Regions from separate parts of the Hydrogenophaga aquatica genome, predicted to be linked through region 1. Evidence: predicted binding sites of a transcription regulator. Region 1 holds the regulator's gene; each other region holds the start of a gene.
What was found. Region 1 encodes sigma-54, which starts transcription at its own class of promoters, with help from an activator protein. Its sites were predicted from a motif close to TGGCANGNAANCTGCTTT; they were not measured.

Region 1 (5,723 bases):
TCTACGTGCAGTACGCCCACGCGCGCATCTGCTCGGTGCTGGCGTCCTGGGGTGGCGACGTCGCCAGCCTGAAAGACGCCGATCTGGGCGCGCTGGAGGGCCCGCAGGCCCAGGCGCTGATGTTGCAACTGGCCAAGTACCCCGAGATGCTGACCGCCGCCGCGCAGGACTTCGCCCCGCACGACGTGACCTTCTACCTGCGCGAACTGGCTGCCGCGTACCACAGCTACTACGACGCCGAACGCATTCTGGTCGACGACGAGGCCGTCAAGCGTGCCCGCCTGGCCTTGGTGGCAGCCACCGCGCAGGTGTTGCACAATGGCTTGGCGGTGCTCGGGGTAAGCGCGCCGCGGAAGATGTAAATGCACATGAAGAAACAAGCAGGTGGAACGCTCGTCGGGTTCATCGTCGGGCTGATCGTCGGACTGGGCGTGGCCCTGGCCGTGGCCGTGTACATCACCAAGGTTCCGGCGCCTTTTGTCGACCGCGGCGTGCAGCGCAAACCCGACCAGGAAGCCATCGAGAAGGAACGCAACCGCGACTGGAATCCCAACGCCACGCTCGGGGGCAAACCTGTGGCGGCCCCGTCACCCGACGCCACCGCGCCAGCGCCCGACGCCACGGCCGTTGCACCGGCCCCCGCGCCTGCGCCCGCTCAAGCCCCTGCTACCGGCAAGGGCGACCCGCTGGGTGAACTGATCCAGTCACGCACCGCCACCAGCCCCGGCCAGGTGCCGACCGTCGAAGCGGCGCCCCAGCCTGACCCCTTCGTCTATTACGTGCAGGCCGGCGCGTTCCGCGGGCCGGACGAGGCCGAAGCCCAGCGCGCCCGCCTGGCCATGCTGGGCTTCGACGCCAGGATCACCGAGCGCGAACAGGCCGGCAAGCCGGTGTTCCGCGTGCGGATCGGACCTTTCGAGAAAAAAGTGGAAGCCGACGTGATGCAGGAGCGGCTCAATGGCCAGAACGTCGAGAACACGCTGGTCCGGGTGCAGCGCTGACCATGCCGGCCCGCTGGAACTTTCCCGGCAGGTGGTGAACCCAACAGCCCAAAGCCTGGCCGCGCATGCGGCCTTTTTCTTACCGATGGAGCGTAACAAGATGCAACGACGTGAATTCTCCCGTGCCCTGGCAGGCGCTGGCGCATTGGCTACTGCAGGCTGGAGCGGGATGGCCTGGGCCCAGATTGGCGGTTTCAAGGACGGCAGCGACTACCGCCGCCTGGCCCGCCCGGTGCCGGTGGACGCCCCGTCAGGCCAGATCGAGGTGCTCGAATTCTTCTCCTACTCGTGTGTGCACTGCTACCGGTTTGAACCGGTGATGAAGGAGTGGATGAAGACCCTGCCCGCCAACGTCGTCGTCAAGCGCACGCCGGTGGGCTTCAACGCTGCCTTCGAACCCCTGCAGCGCTTCTACTACGCGCTGGAGGCCATGGGCAAGCTCGACGCCCTGCACGACAAGGTGTTCAAGGCCATCCACGAAGGGAACGAGCGGCTCAGCAAGCTCGACAACATCGCCGACTGGGTGGCCAAGCAGGGCGTGGACAAGACCCAGTTCACCCAGACCTTCAACTCCTTCGGCGTCACGGGCAAGGTCAAGCGCGCCACCCAGCTGCAGGAAGCCTACGAGGTGGAGGGCACCCCCGCCCTGGGCATTGCCGGGCGCTTCTACGTGCCGGGCCAGGCCGCGCGCACGGTTCAGATCGCCAATGCACTGATCGCCGAAACCCGCAAGGGCTGACGACTCCACCAGCGTTTGCACGGGGCATGCCGGCACGCCCCGCCACAAACCCCGCAGGGGGTGGCTACAATCGTTGCATTCTCTAAATGCAAGTTTCGTGCCTCTAGCCACCATGTCCTCAAACCGCCCCCTGCCAACCCGTCCGCTGCTCGGTGGCGTGCTGCTGGCCGTGGCGGCCATTGCCTGGCTGCCCGCCCACGCCGAACGCGCAGACCGCCTCCAGCCCATGAACGTCGAGGCAGATGCCCTGCGCTACGACGACGCGCGGCAGACCAGTGTGTTCACCGGCAACGTCGTCATCACCAAGGGCACTATCGTCATCCGCGGCCACCAGGTCGACGTCAGACAGGACCCCCAGGGCAACCAGTTCGGCACGGTGACCGGCGGCAAGGACAAGCTGGCCTTTTTCCGCCAGAAGCGCGAAGGCCTGCAGGAATTCATCGAGGGCGAGGCCCAGCGCATCGACTACGACAGCCAGGCAGACACGGTGAAGTTCACCGGCCAGGCGGTCTTGCGCCGCTTCAAGGGCGCTACGCTCAACGACCAGACCAGTGGCGGCGTCATCATCTACGACAACAAGTCCGAAACGTTCTCGGTCGACGGTGGCAGCCCCAACCGCACCCCCGAAAACCCCTCGGGCCGCGTGCGCGCCGTGCTCACCCCCAATTCCGCCACGGCTGCGCCTCCCGCGGCCCCGGCCCCCAACACCCGCCCCCTGCAACCCAGCCCCCGGATGGAGACCCGCCCGTGACGGCGGCCAGCGCATCCGACAGCCGGCTGCAAGCGCGCGGGCTGCGCAAGAGCTATGGCAAGCGCCTGGTGGTGAAGGACGTTTCACTGGAAGTGCGCAGCGGCGAAGTGGTGGGCCTGCTCGGCCCCAACGGCGCAGGCAAGACCACGTCGTTCTACATGATCGTGGGCCTGGTGCGGGCCGACGACGGCCACATCACCCTCGACGGACAATCCATCGAAGACCTGCCCATACACCGCCGTGCCCGCCTGGGCCTGGGCTACCTGCCGCAGGAGGCCTCGATCTTCCGCAAGCTCACGGTGGAACAGAACGTGCGTGCGGTGCTCGAGCTGCAAACCGACGCCCAGGGCCGTGCCCTGAGCGAACCCGAGATTGCCACGCGGCTCGACCAGCTGCTGGAAGACCTGCACGTGGAACACCTGCGCCACTCACCGGCCCCCGCGCTGTCGGGCGGTGAGCGCCGTCGTGTGGAAATCGCCCGCGCGCTGGCCACCAACCCCCGCTTCATCCTGCTGGACGAACCCTTTGCCGGCATCGACCCCATCGCCGTGATCGAGATCCAGCGCATCATCGGTTTCCTCAAGGCGCGTGGCATCGGGGTGCTTATCACCGACCACAACGTGCGCGAGACGCTGGGCATCTGCGACCGCGCCTTCATCATCAGCGACGGCCACGTGCTGGCCCAGGGCACCCCGGCCGAGATCGTGGACAACGCCGACGTGCGCCGCGTCTACCTCGGCGAACACTTCCGCATGTAAGGCCGGCATGAAGCAGGGCCTGTCTTTACGCGTCTCGCAGCATCTGGCGCTCACGCCGCAGCTGCAGCAATCCATCCGCCTGCTGCAGCTGAGCACGCTGGAGATGGCCCAGGAAGTCGAGCAGATGCTCGACGAAAACCCCTTCCTGGAACGGGACACGGAAACGGCCGAGCGCGAGGACTTCGGCGTGGCCCAGGTGGATGCCACGCCCAGCCTGGGCGACCAGGTAAGCGAGTGGGCAAGCGGTGAGGCCCCCGCCGCAGGCAGCCCGGACACGGCCGCCGACGTGTCCAGCGAACCCCTGGAAGACGCGACACCGCTGGAGCAAAGCTGGGAAGGCGACGGTAGCGTGGAATTCACGCCCGACGACAGCGAATGGGGTGGCGACGCCCCGCCGCGCAACGGCGCGCGCGACGACGACGAAGACGTCAGCGCCGCCGATCTGGCCAGCGAGCACATCACCCTGCCCGCGCACCTGCACGAACAAGCCCTGGCCCTGCGCCTGAACGACGACGAGCGCGCCGCACTGTATTTCGTCATCGAGTCGCTCGACGAGGACGGCTACCTGATCGAACCCCTGGCCGAACTGGCCGACGCCGTGCTCGCCCAGGAGGAACAGGCGCGCGGGCGCACGCTGCAGGGCGACGAGCGTCTGGCCCGGCAGGAGGAACTGCACCAGTTGCTGCAGACCGCGCTGCACTGGCTGCACAACATGGAGCCCGCAGGCGTGGGCGCGCGCGACCTGGCCGAATGCCTGAAGCTGCAGATCCTGGAACTTCGCAACACCCCAGAGGCCCGCGCCGCGCTGAGCATCTGCGAACAGCCGCTGGAGCTGATGGCCAAGCGCGACGTCAAGCGCCTGAGCAGCCTGTGCGGCTGCGGCGACGAACTCGTGCGCGCGGCACTGGCGCTGATCGCCCGGCTCGAACCCAAGCCCGGGCGCCGCTTTGCCGACGTGCAGCGCAACGTGGTCGTGCCCGACGTGATCGTGACCGCCGCTGGCCGGGGCTTCAAGGTGCAGCTCAACCCCGACGTGATGCCGCGCCTGCGCGTGCAGGACATCTACGCCAACGCCATGCGCGGCCAGCGCGGCGAAAACGCCCAAGGCATGCAGCAGCGGCTGCAGGAGGCGCGCTGGTTCATCAAGAACATCCAGCAGCGCTTCGACACCATCCTGCGCGTGGCCAGCGCCATTGTCGAGCGCCAGCGCAACTTCTTCATGCACGGTGAACTGGCCATGCGCCCGCTGGTGCTGCGCGAGATTGCCGACGAGCTGGGCTTGCACGAGTCCACCATCAGCCGCGTGACCACCGCCAAGTACATGGCCACGCCCTTCGGCACCTACGAACTGAAGTACTTCTTCGGCTCGGCGCTGGGCACCGAAACGGGAGGCAATGCCTCCAGCACCGCCGTGCGCGCCCTCATTAAGCAGTTCGTCGCCAGCGAGAACCCCAAGAAACCGTTGAGCGACAACCAGATTTCCGACATGCTCAAGGAACAAGGCATCGAGTGCGCGCGGCGCACCGTGGCCAAGTACCGCGAATCGCTGCGCATTGCGCCAGCCAACCTGCGCAAAGCCATCTGACCGATATTTGACCAATGAATGCACTGACCCTTTTCCTGCCCTGCGCCGCTGGCGTGGAAGACTTTCTGGCCGCCGAGGTGCAGCGCGTCACCGGCCTGCCAGACACCGCCATGCAGCGCTCGCGCGGCGGCGTGGAGGTGAACGCCAGCTGGCGTGACGCCCTCAAGCTCAACCTGCACAGCCGCCTGGCCCAGCGCGTGCTGGTGCGCCTGGCACGCCAGCCCTACCGCAGCGAGCAGGACATCTACGCCGCCGCCCACGGCGTGGCCTGGGAGATCTGGTTCACACCGAAAGAGACCATCAAGGTTGAGATCACCGCGCAGCACAGCCCACTGAAGAGCCTGAACTTTGCCGCGCTGCGCGTGAAGGACGCCATCTGCGACCGCCTGCGCGACAAGCGCGGCGCACGCCCCAGCGTGGACACCGCCCGCCCCGACGTGCGCGTGTTTGCCCACCTGACCAAGGACGACGTGACGGTGTACGTGGACACCTCGGGCGAACCCCTGTTCAAGCGCGGCTGGCGTGAAGACAAGGGTGACGCCCCACTGAAGGAAACGCTGGCCGCCGCCATGATTGCCGCCACCGGCTGGACCGGCTGGAATGAAAACGGCCAGCCCGTGCCGCTGTACGACCCCTGCTGCGGCAGCGGCACCGTTCCCATCGAAGCGGCTCAGATCGCCTTGAACATTGCGCCCGGACGACAGCGCCGCTTTGCCTTTGAAAAGCTCATGCCCTACCAGGCACATGTGTGGCAGGTACTCAAGCAGGAGGCACAGGCCGCCGAGAAGAAACTGCCCGCTGGCAGCGCGCCCTTCATCTTCGGCAGCGACGTGGCTTTCCGCATGGTGGACTTTGCCCGCCGCAACGCCGAGCGAGCCGGGGTGGCCCA
Region 2 (5,723 bases), on a different contig from region 1:
TAGCGAGGTAACCAGTGTCCCCGCCCTGGCTGTCAATAGGGCCAACACCCGGACGACCGGCGCGTCGGAAGCCGTCGTTGAACGCATCCTCCTCGGTCTTCCACTCGAAGCCTTCAAAGCGCTTGGCCATCTCCGGCTTGTTGTCGCGCAGGTACATGGCTTTGAGGGTATTGGCAATCTCGGCGGCAATGAGGCAGTCGGGTTTGGCGGTGCCAGGAGGGTCCATGAACTTCTCTGAAAGACGCAGACGGCGCTCGCCATTCATGGAAGTCAGGTTCATCTCACCCGGATGTGTAGCCGGCAACAACAGATGCGCCTCTTCCGAGATAGTGGTCGGATACAGGTTCATGGCGGCAATGAACATACCCCCCTTGTTCTTGCAGGCGTCGTAGATGACTTCGATGAGTTGCTCAATAGACGCCCCGCGCGCCTTGGCGATCGCCTCATTGACAATCTTGGCTCGCTTGCTCAACACCAGACGATGCTGTTCGGCGTTCAGAGTGGTTTGGAACGGGTTGGTGCCCCACAAGGTGTACATCAGACCTTTGCCGCTGATGACCTCCTGGTCGATGTATATCTTGGAATTGCCCGGATACGGAGGGCGGGTGTATCCCTCCTGGTGCCCCCCCAGTCGGCAGACTCCGGTGCCACGACGTCCCACGTTCTGAGTCGCCAACACCAGGCTCACCAGCGCACTCTGGATGACGTAGTTGTCGTTGCCCCAGATGATGCCCTTTTCATACGGGTGGAAAGTGCGCGGGCGGTGGCCGGATGCCTTGGGCTTGTAGGCCCACTCTGCCGCCTTCTTGAGCTTGTCTACCGGAATGCCTGTCGCCTTGGATCCGTCCTCCATACTCATGCGGTTGGTTTTCACCGCATCTTCGAAGCCGCGAGTGTGCTTGGCAATGAAGTCCTTGTCGTGCCAGCCCTGTTCAACGACGTAGGTGAACAGGGTGTTGAACAAGGCGGTATCCGAGCCGGGCTCGATGTCGAGGTGCAGCACATTCTCCTTGCCAGCCACCTGTTCGCAGATGGCCACGGTCGCGGTGCGGCGCGGGTCGACGATGATGACTTTTGCGGCGGCGGCCGTCTCGCCAGGGAACCACTTTTTCTTCTTGTCCACCGTGGCGCCGCTCAAGTTGGGCAGCCAATGGTTCAGGAAGTAGTTCGACTGCGTTTCGTAGGGGTTGGCGCCAGTGCACAGGATGGTATCGGCGACCTGGGCGTCTTCGTAGCTGTTGTTCAGCTCGCCCACCCCCATTTCCCGGGTGGCGTGACACTCCGAGTTGTAGGCAGGCCGGTTGTGGATGCGAACCATGGGTGTCTGCAGTGCACTGAACATCAGCTTACCCGTGCCCCAGGTGTTCTCGAATCCGCCGCCAGCACCACCGTGGTCAAAGCAGTCGTAGAACAGACCGCTCGGCCCGTCGTTGTCCAGAATCTTCTTGGTCAGGCCCGCGTACAAGGCCATGGCGTTGTCCCAGCCGGTGTCGAGCCACTGGTCGCCGCGGAAGATGCGCGGGTTCTTCAATCGCTCCTTGCCGATGCCATCGTGCGCGTACATGTACGAGGCCATCTTGCCGCCGCGCGTCGAGGACAAGCCGCTGTTCACCACACATTCCTTGTCGGGAACAATCATGATGTTCCAGCGTTTGCCAGACTTGTCGGTGATGGTGTTGGTCATCGCCTTGGTCATGGTCACGGCCAGGGGCGGCACCTGCTTGGTGAAGTCCAGGCCCAGTGCGTTCTGACTTGCAGGCCGCCCGCCTTCTTTGTTGGCGTCCCACTTGTAAACGTTGTAGCCACATCCGACGATGCAGAAGTGGCAAGTCATGTTGGACTTTTGCGCGTCCTTCGGAGGCAGCGCGATGCGGTCATTGATGTTGGTGGACATGCTGCGCTCCTTACAGAATGTTGGACTGGCGGCCGTAAATCAGGCCATCGACGCCGACTGCCGTGACCGAATCGGACTTGCTGTCGTACTCCAACTTAATCTTGGGCAGATCCTCCGTCGCCTGGCCACACACCATCTGGCCACCGTTCTCTGGGTCGAAGATGGAGAAGTGGCAACCGCACTTGAAAGTACGGCTTCCGCCGTCGTAAGTGACCGGGCAGCCCATATGGGTGCACATGGCACTGAACGCCACGATGTCACCATTTGGACCCACCCCGCCCGGCACCGCCGTGCTCATGCGAATCACGTAGCAGGGTGAGCTGTTGTCGGGGTACATGAAGGTCGAAGCTTCATTGACCTTCAGCGATGCAGCCTTTCCGACCGATTTGCGCGGATATGGCAGCGTCGTGTTGCCAGCGTTGGCAGGCTGCGCCGCATTGGCGTTATGAATGGGAATCACGGTGGCACCGGCCGCCGCCGCGGCCACGCCGCCGGACTTCAAAAAGAAGCGGCGGGCGATTTTGACGTCTTCCATGTTGTCTCCTGGTTGAAAAACTGACCAGGCCAACGTTGCAACCCGCGTGCCATGAGTGAAACCGATTCAAATCAATGACTTAGAAAATGGCGATTGCTTTATTGGGTTGTTTTGGTAACATGCATCGATCAATAGAGTTACGAAAACGTAACCATCGGAGACAAACATTGGACAGACGAACATGCCTGGGTGCCATGGCTGCGGTCGCCGTCGCCACGCCTGCCTTGGTCAGCGCTACAACGCACAGTCAACTGAGAATTGGGCTCACGCCGGTCATCCTGGCCGACCAGATCGCCTTCCTGTCGCGATGGGGCAAATACCTCAGTGCACGTGCCGGGGCAGACGTTGAATTTGTCGCCAGAGACTCTTACCAAAGCATTCTGGACCTGCTTTTTTCAAAGCAACTGGACGCAGCGTGGATTTGCGGCTACCCCTACGTGCGGTTCGAGAGTGAGCTGCAGCTCTTTGCCGTCCCGCTCTATCTGGGTCAACCCTTCTACCAGGCCTATCTGATTCGTCCCGCAGGCGGACCAACCGCCGTGCATGGATGGTCCGACCTCAAAGACAGGGTACTCGCATACTCCGACCCGTTGTCCAACTCCGGCTGGCTGGTGGCACAGGCGCAGTTGGCCAAGGCGGGGCTGACCCCAAGAGACCTCAGAAAAGGTTTCTTCACCCACAGCCACCGTAACGTCGCCGAGGCTGTGGCTGCCAGGCTGGCACAGGCGGGCTCCATTGACGGTTACGTTTGGGAGACCATGAAGGCCCAAGGTATGCCCGCGGTCACCAAGACGGAAGTTGTGTGGAAGTCAGAGCCCTTTGGATTTCCTCCACTCGTCACCAGACGTAACGACGACCCGCACAGGCTCGGCAAGCTGAAGCAAGCGTTCTTGGACATGGCAGATGACAAGGTGGGGCGGGACTTGTTGGCCTCGTTGAATCTTTCAGCCTTTGCCAATGGCACTCCCAGCCTGTTCGAATCCATACGCAAACAAGCCCAGACAGTACCGGGAAGCGGAGTGACAGGCTGATGCTGCGACGCCTGCCCTACCGGGTTCAAATCCCTCTAGGCCTGTCAATGGCGGTGCTGATTGCGGCCATTCTCGTGACCGCAGTGACAGCACGAGTGCAGGCCACCAATGCTCGCCAGGAAACGGTTTCGTTGCTCGACAGGGCGGTCGTCCTGGTGATGGCCCAAGTTCGCCCCATGCTTGCCGCGGACGACACATGGCGTGTTTTCTCCCTGCTGCGCGACACCGCTCAACTCATCCCTGGTGCGCCGACGGGCCACGCGAGGCTGGCCATCCTGGGGGCCGAGGGCGAAGTGGTCGCCGCCTCAGATCCCGTCCAGCTCGACACTGGCCGCCAGATACTCGGTCAAAGCTGGCATGGCCAAACCCTCCAAGCCCCACAGTACATGGTAGGACGCTCTCAGCTGGACCTGCCGGATGGAGCCATCCTCTGGGTGGACCCCATTCGGAGTGAGGACGGCCAGACGATTGGGTTTGTGTTGACCGAGGTGGATGCCAAGGTCTTCAGGCCAGATTGGGCGTCCTTGTTCCGCACCGCACTGGTGGGCATGGCTCTCGCCGTCATGCTGCTGGTGCCTCTGGGTTGGTGGGCCGGACAACGCATGACCCGCCCTGTGGGTCGTCTGGTGGATGTCATTGAGCGCATTGGTCGCGATGACCCGTCCACCCTGAGAAGACAGATACCCGTCACCGCAGACCCTGAGTTCAGCCGAATCGGTGGCGCTGTCTCTCAGTTGATGGGTGAACTTGAACGCAGCAAGATTGCCGAGGAGCGGGCGCTGTCTGCCGAACGTCTGGCGGCTGTTGGACGGATGACGGCAGCAGTTGCGCACGAAATCAACAACCCGCTGGCAGGCTTGCTGACCGCCACCCAAACACTGCGCCTGCATGGTGGCTCCGACGATATCCGGGGGCGCACGGTCGAGCTTCTCGACCGAGGGCTCCAGCAAATCAAAACCACAGTTGCAGCCCTGTTGCCGCAGGCGCGGATGGAGGACCGGCCGCTTGAACCCGGCGACTTGGACGACATCGTCACCCTGGTACGCACTTCGGCAACCAAGCACAAGGTCGATATTGAAACACTGGTCGAGGTGGAGTCTGCTTTGCGTGTTCCCTCGGCGCCACTTCGTCAAGTCATGCTCAACCTGCTGCTGAACGCCCTGAAGGCCGCCGGAGAAAACGGACGGATTTCAGCCCGTCTTCAAGTCGATGCAGCCCAGGTTTGCTTTTGCGTCAGCAACACCGGTCCACCGCTAACCGAAGAAAAATTTCGCAGCACGTTAGCGGCAGAAAGCGGTCGTGACCCCCGTGGATTCGGCCTCTGGGTGTGCCAGGAGCTGGCCAGCCACTTGCGAGGGCGGTTCGAACTTGATGCAACCTCACATTCACAGACCTGTCTGGTGTTCTCGGTGCCTAACCGGGAAGCCGTCGAGACCGAAGCATGACCACCATTCTCTTGATCGAAGACGATGCCATCATGGGCGAGTCCTTGCAACAACGCTTCGAAATCGAAGGCATGGCGGTCACTTGGTGCCGTCGTCTGCAGGAAGCCGAATCGGCCTTAGACATGACACCGAATGCCGTCGTCAGCGACGTCCGCCTTCCCGATGGCTTGGCGACAGCCTGGTTCCTTGAGTTACCGGCTGATGTGCGGTCGCTGCCCTGGTTCTTCTTAACGGGTTACGGAAGCGTGAATGATGCAGTGAATGCCATACGCGCGGGGGCACGCGAGTACCTCACCAAGCCGTTTGATATCGAGCATCTGGTCCAACTGGTTCATTCGGCGGTGGCCGTGGACCGGCATCAGGAAGAGGAAGCCATCCTTGGCATTTCGCCAGCCATGCGAAGGGTTGAGGCGATGGTGCGCAAGGTTGCTCATCAGAAAGCGTCGGTACTCTTGTCTGGAGAATCCGGAGTGGGCAAAGAAGTCGCGGCACAACTGATTCACAACCTGGACCCGCGCAGCGCCAAAGGTGAATTCGTCGCCGTCAACTGTGCGGCCATCCCAGAATCCATGTTGGAGGCGGAGTTCTTCGGCTACGAAAAAGGGGCATTTTCGGGTGCAGTACGGGGTCACAAGGGCTACTTGGAGCGTGCCAACAAGGGTACGTTGTTTCTTGATGAAGTGGGTGAGTTGCCCGCGAGCATGCAAGCCAAGTTGCTGCGCGCTCTGCAGGAGAAATGCTTCTTCCGCCTGGGGGCGGAAAAAACCACACAAAGCGACTTCCGCATCCTGGCGGCGACCAACCGCGACCTGTACGCT
Region 3 (5,723 bases), on a different contig from region 1:
CGAGATGGCCGAGCTGAAGCTGCAGCCCAAAGGTGGGCGCGGCCTGATGCTATTGAGCTTGGACGGCAAGGACACGCTGGCCGGTGCGGCTGCCTACACGCGCAGCGTGCGCATTGAAGGCATTGGCCGTGGCGGGAAGCTGCGCGACGAGACGTTGGAGATCCGCAGTCTGAACAACGCCCGTGCCGCGCGCGGGCGCAAGGGCAAGGACGCGACGTTTGGCTTCAAACCCGCGCGCGTGGTGCGGCTGGTGTAAACGTTCAGGAGCAAGGCATGGCAGACCCAAGGCGGGGGTGGGGAAGGCTTGTTGGCGTGTGCATTGCGCTGGGTGCGGCTTGCGCTGGCGTGGCGGCGCAGAACCTGCCCATGATCGATACCCACAGCCATTTCCAGGCGGGCAAGGACCGGAACTTTCCAGCGGCGCTGACCCGTGCCCTGCAGGAGATGGATCAGGTGGGCATTGTCCGCACCCTGCTGATGCCGCCGCCGCTGCCAAAGGACCAGGGCCCCATGTACTACGACATTGAGGACCTGCAGTTTGCAGCGCGCGAGGCGCAGGGCCGGGTGGCGTTGCTGGGCGGCAGTTCGCTGAATGTGATGATTCATAGCGTGGCGCCGCAGGACGTGACGGAGGCCGTGAAAGCCCGTTTTGCAGCCCGGGCGAAGGCCATTCTGGACCAGGGGGCAGTGGGCCTGGGCGAAATTGCCATCCACCACGTTTCCATACCCGCCATGGGGCCGCAGCACGCCTACGAACTCATCGCTGCGGACCACCCGCTGTTGCTGTTGTTGGCGGACCTGGCAGCGGAGCGGGATGTGCCCATAGACCTGCACATGGACCTGGTGCCGGAGGACATGCCCTTGCCTGCAGTACTGCGCCCCAACCCGCTGAACCCGGACACCTTGCCCGCGAACGCTGAAGCGTTCAAGCGCCTGTTGCGGCACAACCCGAACACCCGTTTCGTGTGGTCGCACGTGGGGTTTGAGCCCCTGCTGACGCGAAGCCCGGAGGTGGTGCGTGCCTGGCTGCAGGAGTTTCCCAGGCTGTACATGAGTTTTCGGCTCAACCGTGGGGCGCCCAGCCCGGCCGCAGCGCTTTCACCCGACGGAAGGCTCAAGCCCAATTGGGTCAACCTGATCAGCTCTTTCCCCGACCGTTTTTTGCTGGGAAGCGATTCGTTTTACGACGCCACGGGTGTGGCCCGTGGTGGCGGAGAGCAGGGGTCGAATCAGGGCCTGCGAGGGCTGCGCGCCCTGGCGAACGCTCTGCCACCGGCGGTGGCGGAGGCAGTGGCTTCGGGCAACGCGGTGCGGCTATACAAGCTGGCACCGCTTGCCAGCGGCAAGTGACGTCTTGTCGCCAGGGGGTTACCAGTTCGCCTCGCGCTCGGGTGTGGCGCGGATGCGGTGGATGGTGAGGTCGGCACCGTCGAATTCTTCTTCCTGCGTCAGGCGCAGGCCCAGCGCGGCCTTGAGCACGCCGTAAACCACGAAGCCGCCCGCGAGGGCCCACAGCACGCCCATGGCCGTGCCGATGAGTTGTGCGCCGAAGCTGACCCCACCCAAGCCTCCAAAAGCCTGTTGACCAAAGATGCCAGCCGCGACACCGCCCCAGGCGCCGCACAGGCCGTGCAGGGGCCAGACGCCGAGCACGTCGTCGATCTTCCAGCGGTTTTGCGTGAGGGTGAACAGCGAGACGAACAGAGCGCCAGCCACGCCGCCCACGACCAACGCGCCCAGCGGGTGCATGAGGTCGGACCCGGCGCACACGGCCACCAGGCCCGCCAGGGGGCCGTTGTGTACGAAGCCCGGGTCGTTCTTGCCCATGACCAGCGCCATCAGCGTGCCGCCCACCATGGCCATCAGGGAGTTGACCGCCACCAGGCCCGAGATCTTGTCCAGGGTCTGCGCGCTCATCACGTTGAAGCCGAACCAGCCGACCGTGAGAATCCACGCCCCCAGGGCCAGGAAGGGGATGTTGGACGGCGGGTGGGCGCTGATGGCGCCGTCTTTGCGGTAGCGGTTGGAGCGTGGCCCCAGCAGCATGACGGCCCCCAGGGCCAGCCAACCGCCCACGGCGTGAACCACCACCGAGCCAGCGAAGTCGTGGAAGGCGGCGCCCGTGAGTGATTCCAGCCAAGCCTGCACACCGAAGTGGCTGTTCCAGACGATGCCTTCAAAGAAGGGATAGACAAAGCCGACGATGACGGCGGTGGCTACCAGTTGCGGCCAGAACTTGGAGCGTTCGGCGATGCCGCCGGAGATGATGGCCGGGATGGCGGCGGCAAAGGTCAGCAGGAAGAAGAACTTGACCAGTTCGTAGCCGTTGCGTTGCGCCAGGAATTCGGCGCCCACGAAGAAGTGGGTGCCATAGGCCACGCCGTAGCCCACGGCGAAGTACACGACCGTGGAGACGGAGAAGTCCACCAGGATCTTGACCAGGGCGTTGACCTGGTTCTTCTGGCGCACGGTGCCGAGCTCCAGAAACGCGAAGCCAGCGTGCATGGCCAGGACCATGATGCCGCCCAGAAGAATAAAGAGGGTGTCTGCGCCCTGTTTTAGTGCTTCCATGCTTGTCTTTGGTGAATTGAGTACGGTTTTGATGCGTTAAAGGGCCTGGATGGCCCTTGCACCAAAGACAAGCAGGAATCGCGCCAATACGATGCGTAGCGCACCAATATTGGCATGGGAGGCGGCGAATCAGGCCAGTTCGGCCATGAGTTCGATTTCCACGCAGGCACCCAGGGGCAGCTGGGCCACGCCGAACGCACTGCGGGCATGTGCACCAACCTGGGGGCCGAAGACCTGGCCCAGCAGCTCCGAGCAGCCGTTGGTGACCAGGTGCTGTTCGGTGTAGGTGTTGGTGGAGTTGACCAGGCTGAGCACCTTGACGATGCGCTTGACGCCGTTGAGGTCGGTGCCAGCGGCGACGCAGGCGGCGTGCAGCGTGCCCATCAGATCCACGGCCACGGCGCGCGCGGCGGCCTTGCCTTCCTCGGTGGTCATGGTCAGGCCCAGTTGGCCGACCCAGGGCTTGCCGTCCTGCTTGGCGATGTGGCCGCTGAGCAGCACGAGCTTGCCTGTCTGCACGAAGGGCACGTAGGCGGCGGCGGGCACGGCCACGGGCGGCAGCTCGATGTTCAGGGACTTGAGGGTGTCGTAGACGGACATGGGTTTCTCCGGAAGACTGTGGGTGTGAACCCCTGGGAGGGGCGCGGAATCAGCGTGCCATTCTAGAGACCGGGTGGCAGGCGCTGGGCGTGTGGAGCGGATGGCTGGCACGGCATCAGCCGAATTCATTCCGCAGTGATGGCGCTGAATTCGTCGGCGGGGGCGACAGTGACGGCCACCGACAAGGTGTGGCTGCCCCCGCCCTGGATGACGCCGCGCAGGGGTGAGATGTCGCCGAAGTCGCGGCCGACGGTGAGCGTGACGTAGTCGTCGCCGGGGCGGTTGCGCCCGCAGCGGTCGTTGGTGGGGTCGAAGTCGTACCATTGGCTGCCCACGGGCACGGAGACCCAGGCATGCGAGGCGTCGGCGCCGATGAGCCGGGGCTGGCCCGGCGGCGGTTGGGTGAGCAGGTAGCCGCTGACGTAGCGCGCAGGCAGCCCCAGGCTGCGCAGGCAGCCGATCATGATGTGGGCGAAGTCCTGGCACACGCCCTTTCGCTGGTCGAGGGCCTGGAGTGCGGGGGTGTGGACTTCGGTGCTGGCGGTCTCGTACTGCAGTTCGCGGTGGATCTTGGCCATCAGGTCGTGGCAGGCGTCTAGGAAAGGGCGGCGGGCCGCGAACAGGGGGCGTGCGAAGTCGGCAAAGGCGTCGTCTCGTTGCGCGTAGGGTGACGGGAAGACGAACTCGCTGGCCGCTTTGAAAGGTGCCTGCGCGCGGTATTGCATATGTTCGCGAACGGCCTCCCACGGAGGGCTGTCGTCCAGCTCGGCCGGTGGCTGGGTTTCGACGAGGCTGTCGGCCGTGACGCTGAGCATCTCGTGCGGGCTTTGCAGGGCGAAGAAGGTGCGCCAGTTGCCGAAGGCATCTCGGCTGTCTTCGCGGTGAGCAGGTTCTGGCGTGATGGTGAGACTGTGCGCCAGCACCACCTGGTCGGGCAGCTCCAGCGGACGCAGGTGCGCCAGGTGCTGAGCCAGCACCACCGGGGCCTGGTAGTCGTACTGGGTGTGGTGCAGAACGCGAAGCTGCATGCTCAGGTTGCCATCAGGCTGCGCGCCACGCGGTCGGCGTGGCTGAAGTAGCGGTGGCCCAGCCGGTCTGACAGGGTGTAGGCGGAACTTTCGCAGGCCTGCACCAGTTCCAGCAACGCCAGGTAGCTGTTTTGCTTTCCTGCACTGCCGCCCATGGCGCCACTCAGGGCGATGAGGTCCCAGGCGAGCGGATCGGGCATGCCGGTGAGCAGGTCACTGGCGGGGCTGCCGTCGGCGTGCGGCAGCTTGGCCACGCGTGCGCGCAGGGTGGACAGTACCCAGGCCAGCGAGCGCGGGTTGTCGCGGTGGGTGACGAGCATGTCGAGCAGCGCCACCAGATCGCGCCGCTGCTGGTAGTGCGCGTGGAAGGTGATGGTGGAGTCGAACAGGGCAATGACGGCTTCGAAGCCGCTGTCCTCGAACACGCAGCCGGTTTCCAGGCCCATTTCCAGGGCGTTGGCCAGCGTGGCCAGGCGTTCGATGTGGCGGCCGATGCTGAGCATGCGCCAGCCGTCGTCGCGCATCATGCGGTCGGTCTGCGCGCCGGTGATGGCGGAAAGCAGTTCGCTGGCTTCTTCCAGGGCTTCCAGCACTTCTTGCGAGACGATGTCGCCTTCGCTGCTGAGACCCTGGCACTGGGCGGTGAATTCGGCGTCCAGGCGCTCGATGAGGTTGCGCTGCTCCTGCGAGAGGCGTTCGCGCACGTTGCTGGCGGCCTGGCGCAGCGAGCGCAGGTTGAAGCCCACGCTGCTGGCCCCCGAGTCGGCGGCCAGCATGGCGATGAGCGAGCGCTCGAACACGCGGGGTGAGAGCTGGGCGTCGGGCACGTCGGGCAGCACCAGACCGTTGTACTTGGCGCAGGCAGACAGCCAGGCGAGCAGTTCGGGCGAGCCTTGTTCCTCGCCCTGCAGGCAGCGCAGGGCAATGCGTGCCAGGCGCACGGTGTTGTCGGCGCGCTCGGTGTAGCGGCCCAGCCAGAAGAGGTTTTCTGCCGCGCGGCTGGTGATGTGGCGTTGCTGCAGCGCCATGCTGAGCGTGCTGGGGGCGCTTTGCAGCAGGCTGGTGCGGTCCACCTCACCGTGGGTGAGCACCCAGCAGTCGGCGCTGCTGCCGCCACGTTGCATGGAGGCGATCTGCTGCCCGCTGGGGGCCAGGCGCACCATGCCGCCCGGCAGCACGCGCCAGGACTGCGCGCCGTCTGCCAGGGCGAACACGCGCAGCATGGCGGGGCGGGGGGCGATGTCGCCGCCGCGCCAGGTGGGGTTCTGCGACAGGGGCAGGTAGGACTGCAGGGTGTGATCGTCGGGCTGGCGCACGATGCGCCCGGTGAGCTGGTCAACCCCCGAAGGCGACAGAAGGGGGCCGATGACTGCCTCGCTGCCCAGGCGGGGGTAGGTGCTCTTGATGACGCCCTGCTTGAGCATGGGCAGCGCGGACTGCAGGCTGGCGGCTTCGCCACACCACCAGGTGGACAGCGAAGGCAGGGCCAGCGGCTCGCCCAGCAGGTGTTCGCTGATGGCGGGC
Region 4 (5,723 bases), on a different contig from region 1:
CCACCCCCACCGGCACGATGAACCAGCCCACGCTCCAGTCGAGCGTGGACATCAGCTCGTCCCACTGTTCGCGCGCCACGCCAACGGCAGCCCAGGCCACGGCGGACATCATCGCCGCGCTCAGCAGCGCAGCGGCCCGTCGCAGGCCCTTCTGCACCAGCGGCGGCATGCGGTTGACGACGATGTCGATGCCAATGTGCGCGCCCTGACGTACGCCCAGCGGGATGGCCAGGAACATGCTCCACACGAATGCCAGGCGCGAGACCTCATCCGCCCAGTCGATCGACTGGTTGAAGCCGTAACGCAAGGCCACCTGGGCCGAGACCACCCCCACCATCACCGCCACGGCCACCAGCAGCGCCAGCATCACGGCCCGGTCCAGCGCCAGCAGCACCCGGCCCGGCAGACGCGCGGTGTCGTACACCGCGGGCAGTATGGGAAGTTTCATGACAGCCTCCTGCATGACGCTCTCCTCAGCGCTTGGCGGCTTCGGCCAGCACGCGGTCCACCAGCTCGGCGCCAGCGCGCTTCTTCACCGAATCGATGACAACCGTGGACGCCTTGCGCATTTCCTCCAGCGCGGCGGGAGCGATCTCGGTGTAGGTCATCTTGCCCTTGAGGTCCGCCAGCGCCTTGGCCTCCGTCTCGGCGGCCAGCTTGCGCTGGTGGGCAATCGTCGCGGCCATGGCTTCGCGCACGGCGCTCTGGTGCTCGGGCTTGAGCTGCTCGAACGCGCGCTTGCTGGCCACCACGGCGATGAAGTCGAAGAAGTGGCCCGAGTTGCTCAGGTGCTTCTGCACCTCGCCGTAGCGCGACGCCGAGATCACCGTATACGGGTTCTCCTGGCCGTCGACCACGTGCTGCTCCAGCGCGGAATACAGCTCCTTCACGTCCATGGCCACCGGGTTGGCGCCCAGCGCGCGGAAGGTTGCCAGGTGCGTCTCGTTGGGTTGCAGGCGCACCTTCAGGCCCTTGAGGTCGGCCATCGAGCGGATCGGCCCCTTGCTGTTGGTGATGTGGCGCATGCCCAGCTCCATCCAGCCCAGGCTGATGAAGCCCTTGTCCTGCAGCTTCTTGTCGATGGCGTCGCCCACCGCGCCGTCAATGACACGGAAGGCCGTTTCGCGGCTGCTGAACACGAAGGGCAGGCTCACGGCCTCCAGTTCCGGTGCAATGCGCGACAGGAAGGCCGCACCGACCCAGGTCAGCGCCAGCGTGCCGGAGCGCACAGCGTCGATGTTTTCCTTGGCGCCGCCCAGCTGCATGGCCGGGAACACGTCCACCTGCAACTGGTTGTTGGTCAGGCGCGCCACCTCTTTCTTGAAGACCTGCTCCACCGCCACGCTGCTGGGGTGTTCGGTGGCGAAGTTGCCGGCGATCTGCAGCTTTTGCTGCGCGTGCGCGGCCTGCAGGGGCAGCAACGCTGCGGCCAGCAAAGTGAGGGGGGCGATGACACGGGTCAGGCGTGCGGTTTTCATGGGGATTCCTTTCGGTGAGGAGGGGGGTGTTAACGGGCCGCGCCGCGTTCCAGCAGCGTGGCGATAGCAGGGCCAAGGCCCTTGTTAGGTTTGGTGGGAGGCGGCGCGAAGCTGCCGCGCGTGGCACGGCCGGGCTGCAACGCCACCAGCGATTCGGCATGGCGCACGGCGCTGGACACGCCGTCCACCATGGGCACGGGCAGGCGCCCGCGCAGACTGCGTGCCAGCCCGGCCAGCGGAGCCCCTGCCAGCACGATCACATCGGCGCCGTCCTCGTCCACGCAACGCTCGGCCAGCGCCACCAGGCGTTCACCCTGGTTGCCCTGGACGTTGCCGATGTCGGCCAGCGGTTCGTCCAGCCCGCGTATGCTGGCCAGCCGCCCTTCCAGGCCGTAGGCCTGCACCGTCTCGCGGTACCAGGCACGGATGCGCTGTGAAATGGCCACGATGGAAAAGCGCTGTCCCAGCAGGCAGGCGCTGGCCAGCGCCGCTTCCGTCAGTCCGGTCACTGGGCAAGGCAAAGCCTCGCGCAGGCCCGCAAGACCCGGGTCGCCAAAGGCGGCCACCACCACGGCGTCGTAGCGCGCATGGTGCTCGGCGGCCAGTTGGGCAGCGGCGTAGGCGCCGATCAGCGCCTCGAAGCGCGTTTCGATGTAGGCCACGCCGAACGGCGCGGTCAGCACATCCACCTCGGTGCCGGGCGCGGCGCTGCGCTGTGCCTCCGCGCGTATCAGGTCAGACACGCTGTCCGAGATGTTGGGGTTGATGAGCAGCAGTTTCATGCCGTTCTCCTTTCACGGTTGGGCAACAGCGAAGGCTGGGCGCAGGGCAGGAAGCGGCCTCGGCCCAGGCGTGGCAGGAAGGTCTTGCCGTCCCACACCACTTCGCCGCCCACGATCGTCATGCCCGGCCAGGCGCGCAGCGTCATGCCCTCGTAGGGCGTGTAGTCCACGTTGTGGTGCAGTTGCGAGTTGCGCAAGATGAATTCGCGCTCGTCCCAGATCACCAAATCGGCGTCGGAACCGATGGCGATGGCGCCCTTGCGTGGATGCAGTCCGTAGGCCTTGGCGGGGTTGGTGGAAGTCAGTGCCACGAACTGCTCCAGCGTGATGCGCCCGCCCAGCACGCCTTCGGAATAGAGCAGCGCCATGCGCGTCTCGATGCCGGGAATGCCGTTGGGAATGTGACGGAACGCCACCTCTTCGCCGCCGGGCTTCTTGCCCTCGGGCGCGTCGAAGCGGAAGGGGGCGTGGTCGGACGAGAACACGGTGAACAGTCCGTCGGCCAGGCCGTCCCAGATCACTTCCTGGTTGGCCTTGTCGCGCGGCGGCGGGCTGCAAACGCAGCGGGCGCCGTGGTAGCTGTCATCCACACCCAGGTCGGCAGCGGTGAGGAAGAGGTACTGCGGGCAGGTTTCGGCAAACACCTTCAGGCCGTGACCGCGTGCCCAGCGGATCTGCTCCACCGCCTCGCGCCCAGACACGTGCACGATCAGGATGGGCACCTCCACCAGCTCGGACAGGGCAATGGCGCGGTGCGTGGCCTCGCGCTCCACCAGCATGGGGCGGGAATGCACATGGAAACGCGGCGCCGTGCGGCCAGCGGCTTCCAGGCGGCGCGTGAGCCACTCGATGCAGTCCGCGTTTTCGGCGTGGACCATCGCCATGGCACCGCGCTCCCGCGCCACCTGAAGCACGTCCAGGATCTGGCCGTCGTCGAGCTTCAGGTCGTCGTAGGTCATGTAGATCTTGAAGGAGGTGTAGCCCTCGCCGATGAGGCCGGGCAACTCCTCGCCCAGCACCTGCGGCGTGGGGTCACTCACGATCAGGTGGAAGGCGTAGTCCACATGCGCGCGGCCATTGGCCCGCCGGTGGTAGTCCTCCACCGCGGCCCGCAAGGACTGCCCCTTTTCCTGCGCGGCAAACGGAATGACCGTGGTGGTGCCGCCGCACGCGGCAGCGCGGGTGCCGCTCTCAAAGTCGTCGGCCATGCGCACCGGCGGCGCCATCGGCTGGTCCAGGTGGCAGTGGGCATCCACACCGCCCGGGGTCACCACCCGGCCTGCCGCGTCGATCTCGCGGACACCCGCTGGCAGGCCTGAGCCGATCTGCACGATGCGCCCGCCGCGCACGCCTATGTCCGCTTCGTAGCAGTCACTGGCGGTGGCCACACGCGCCTGGCGGACGACCAGGTCGAAAAGCTCAGCCATGGTGCACTCCCGCACCATGTTGCCCACTTTGCACCAAGCAAGTGTCAACAATTTCGTCAACAAATACTGCGATCAGATCCATGAAACTCTTCCTTTGTGTCTTGCTTCGCAATTCCCATGCCACTTTCAACAACACTGTCGACATAGCGACAAGTAGCGCAATGGTCTTACTTTTGACTTTTGTTGACACTGGTGTTTACACTAATGCCGACTAAATTTTGTTTGGGCATGATTTCCACACACCGGTCAAGACCGGCACATCTCTCAACAGGAGTTCTGATGGCCTCGCCTATCCGCCTGGGTGTCCTCACCCCGTCTTCCAACACGGCACTGGAGCCGCTGACCAGTGCCATCGTTGGCCAGGTCCCCGGCGCGTCGGCGCACTTTTCGCGCTTTCGCGTCACTGAGATTTCCCTGCAGCCGCAGGCGCTGGGGCAGTTCGACGACAGCAAGATCCTGGCGGCGGCGGAACTGCTGGCCGACGCCAAGGTAGACGTGATCGGCTGGAGCGGCACCGCCGCGGGGTGGATGGGTTTTGACGCCGACCAGCGGCTGGTCGAGCGCATCCGCGAGCGCACGGGCATCCGGGCCACCACGGCGGTGCTGGCACTCAACGAACTGCTGACGCTCAAGGGCATCAGCACCCTGGCGCTCGTCACGCCCTACACGGCAGACGTTCAGCAAAAAATTGTCGACAACTACCGCAACATCGGCGTTGAAGTGGTCGCCGAAAAACACCTGGGCATCTGCGTCAATCACGACTTCGCGCTGGTAGAGCCAGACCGGCTGCGCGGGCTGATGGATGAGGTGGCCAGCGCAAGGCCGGGCGCCATCACCACTTTCTGCACCAACCTGCGTGCGGCGGCACTGGCTGCCAAGGTGGAGCAGGCGCACGGCATTCCGCTGCTCGACACCGTCAGCACCACGGTGTGGGGCATGCTGCGGGCAGCGGGCGCCGACCCTTCAGTGGTGCAAGGATGGGGAGAGCTCTATGCCTGGCGTTGAACCTCGCCGCGGCCGCGCTGCGCGCGCCGATAGAATGGGCTGCCACTGCGGCAGTCCACACACCGAGGATGGGGCCGCCGCAGACCCGGGTCATCCCCTGTCACACCTCAACCTGAGCACCATGCCGCGCAGCGCCAGAACCCTGCTCCCCGCCGCCCGCCTTGAACGCGAGAAGGCCAACGACGAAATCTACGAAAAGATCTATGTCGCCATCCTGGAGCACCGCCTGCACCCCGGCACCAAGCTCGGCGAGGACCGGCTGGCCAACATCTTCAACGTGAGCCGTGCCCGTATCCGTGAGGTGCTGGCCCGACTGGCGCACGAGCAGATCGTCGACCTCTACCCGCAGCGCGGCGCCTTCGTGGCCAAGCCCACCCCCGAGCAGGCCATGGACGTGTTCGAGGCCCGGCGCCTGATCGAGCCCGCCGTGATGCGCCGCCTGGTCAACACGCTCACGCCCGACAAGATCGCGCGGCTGCGCCAGCACCAGGAACTGGAGTTGGATGCCCGCCGCCGCGACGACCGGCGTGCCGTGGTCCGGCTGTCCGGCGAGTTCCACCAGCTTCTGGCGGAACTGGCGGGCAACACGGCCCTGTCGCGCACGCTGCGCGAGCTGTCCACGCTCACCTGCCTGATCATCTTCCTCTACGACGCGCCGACGGCCATCAGCTGCCGCGCCGACGAGCACTCCGAGATCATCGACGCCATCGCCAAGCGCGACGTCAACCGCGCCGAAAAGCTCATGCTCGACCACCTCGACCACATCGAAAGCAGCCTGGCCCTGGACAGCTCTGCGGCCGAGGTGGACCTCGAGGCTGTCTTCCGGGACTGAACCTCCCGCCACCCCAAACCGTTGCTTGGCCCCGCCGGGGCCGATCGCGCCCGAGCGCGGGCGTGCGTTCGCCTGCGCCTTTTCGCCAGCCAGACAAGGAGACAAACCATGCCCAACCTCAACTTCCACCCCGCAGGCCGCCACTTCCTGCAGATTCCCGGCCCAAGTCCTGTGCCCGACCGCCTGCTGCGCGCCATGA

Region 2: ACYVHH_RS14340 (arsenate reductase (azurin) small subunit) is a predicted target of sigma-54. The motif match lies at 2,464-2,481, and genes of this name have one in related genera.
Region 3: ACYVHH_RS15210 (ammonium transporter) is a predicted target of sigma-54. The motif match lies at 2,640-2,657, and genes of this name have one in related genera.
Region 4: hydA (dihydropyrimidinase) is a predicted target of sigma-54. The motif match lies at 3,793-3,810, and genes of this name have one in related genera.

What each region holds. Positions count from the first base shown of each region.
Region 1 is NZ_BAAGVK010000024.1:71,197-76,919, reverse strand. It holds gene argS (arginine--tRNA ligase) at 1-362, shown strand, start outside; gene ACYVHH_RS16590 (SPOR domain-containing protein) at 369-1,001, shown strand; gene ACYVHH_RS16585 (thiol:disulfide interchange protein DsbA/DsbL) at 1,102-1,740, shown strand; gene lptA (lipopolysaccharide transport periplasmic protein LptA) at 1,853-2,491, shown strand; gene lptB (LPS export ABC transporter ATP-binding protein) at 2,488-3,249, shown strand; gene rpoN (RNA polymerase factor sigma-54) at 3,257-4,834, shown strand; gene ACYVHH_RS16565 (THUMP domain-containing class I SAM-dependent RNA methyltransferase) at 4,849-5,723, shown strand, end outside.
Region 2 is NZ_BAAGVK010000018.1:78,741-84,463, reverse strand. It holds gene ACYVHH_RS14345 (arsenate reductase (azurin) large subunit) at 1-1,894, opposite strand, end outside; gene ACYVHH_RS14340 (arsenate reductase (azurin) small subunit) at 1,905-2,429, opposite strand; gene ACYVHH_RS14335 (substrate-binding domain-containing protein) at 2,624-3,460, shown strand; gene ACYVHH_RS14330 (ATP-binding protein) at 3,460-4,905, shown strand; gene ACYVHH_RS14325 (sigma-54-dependent transcriptional regulator) at 4,902-5,723, shown strand, end outside.
Region 3 is NZ_BAAGVK010000020.1:37,466-43,188, forward strand. It holds gene parC (DNA topoisomerase IV subunit A) at 1-256, shown strand, start outside; gene ACYVHH_RS15205 (amidohydrolase family protein) at 274-1,350, shown strand; gene ACYVHH_RS15210 (ammonium transporter) at 1,369-2,571, opposite strand; gene ACYVHH_RS15215 (RidA family protein) at 2,701-3,171, opposite strand; gene ACYVHH_RS15220 (transglutaminase family protein) at 3,297-4,199, opposite strand; gene ACYVHH_RS15225 (circularly permuted type 2 ATP-grasp protein) at 4,202-5,723, opposite strand, start outside.
Region 4 is NZ_BAAGVK010000004.1:67,123-72,845, forward strand. It holds gene ACYVHH_RS04395 (TRAP transporter small permease) at 1-448, opposite strand, end outside; gene ACYVHH_RS04400 (TRAP transporter substrate-binding protein) at 474-1,478, opposite strand; gene ACYVHH_RS04405 (aspartate/glutamate racemase family protein) at 1,508-2,260, opposite strand; gene hydA (dihydropyrimidinase) at 2,257-3,687, opposite strand; gene ACYVHH_RS04415 (maleate cis-trans isomerase family protein) at 3,967-4,692, shown strand; gene ACYVHH_RS04420 (GntR family transcriptional regulator) at 4,679-5,524, shown strand; gene ACYVHH_RS04425 (pyridoxal-phosphate-dependent aminotransferase family protein) at 5,633-5,723, shown strand, end outside.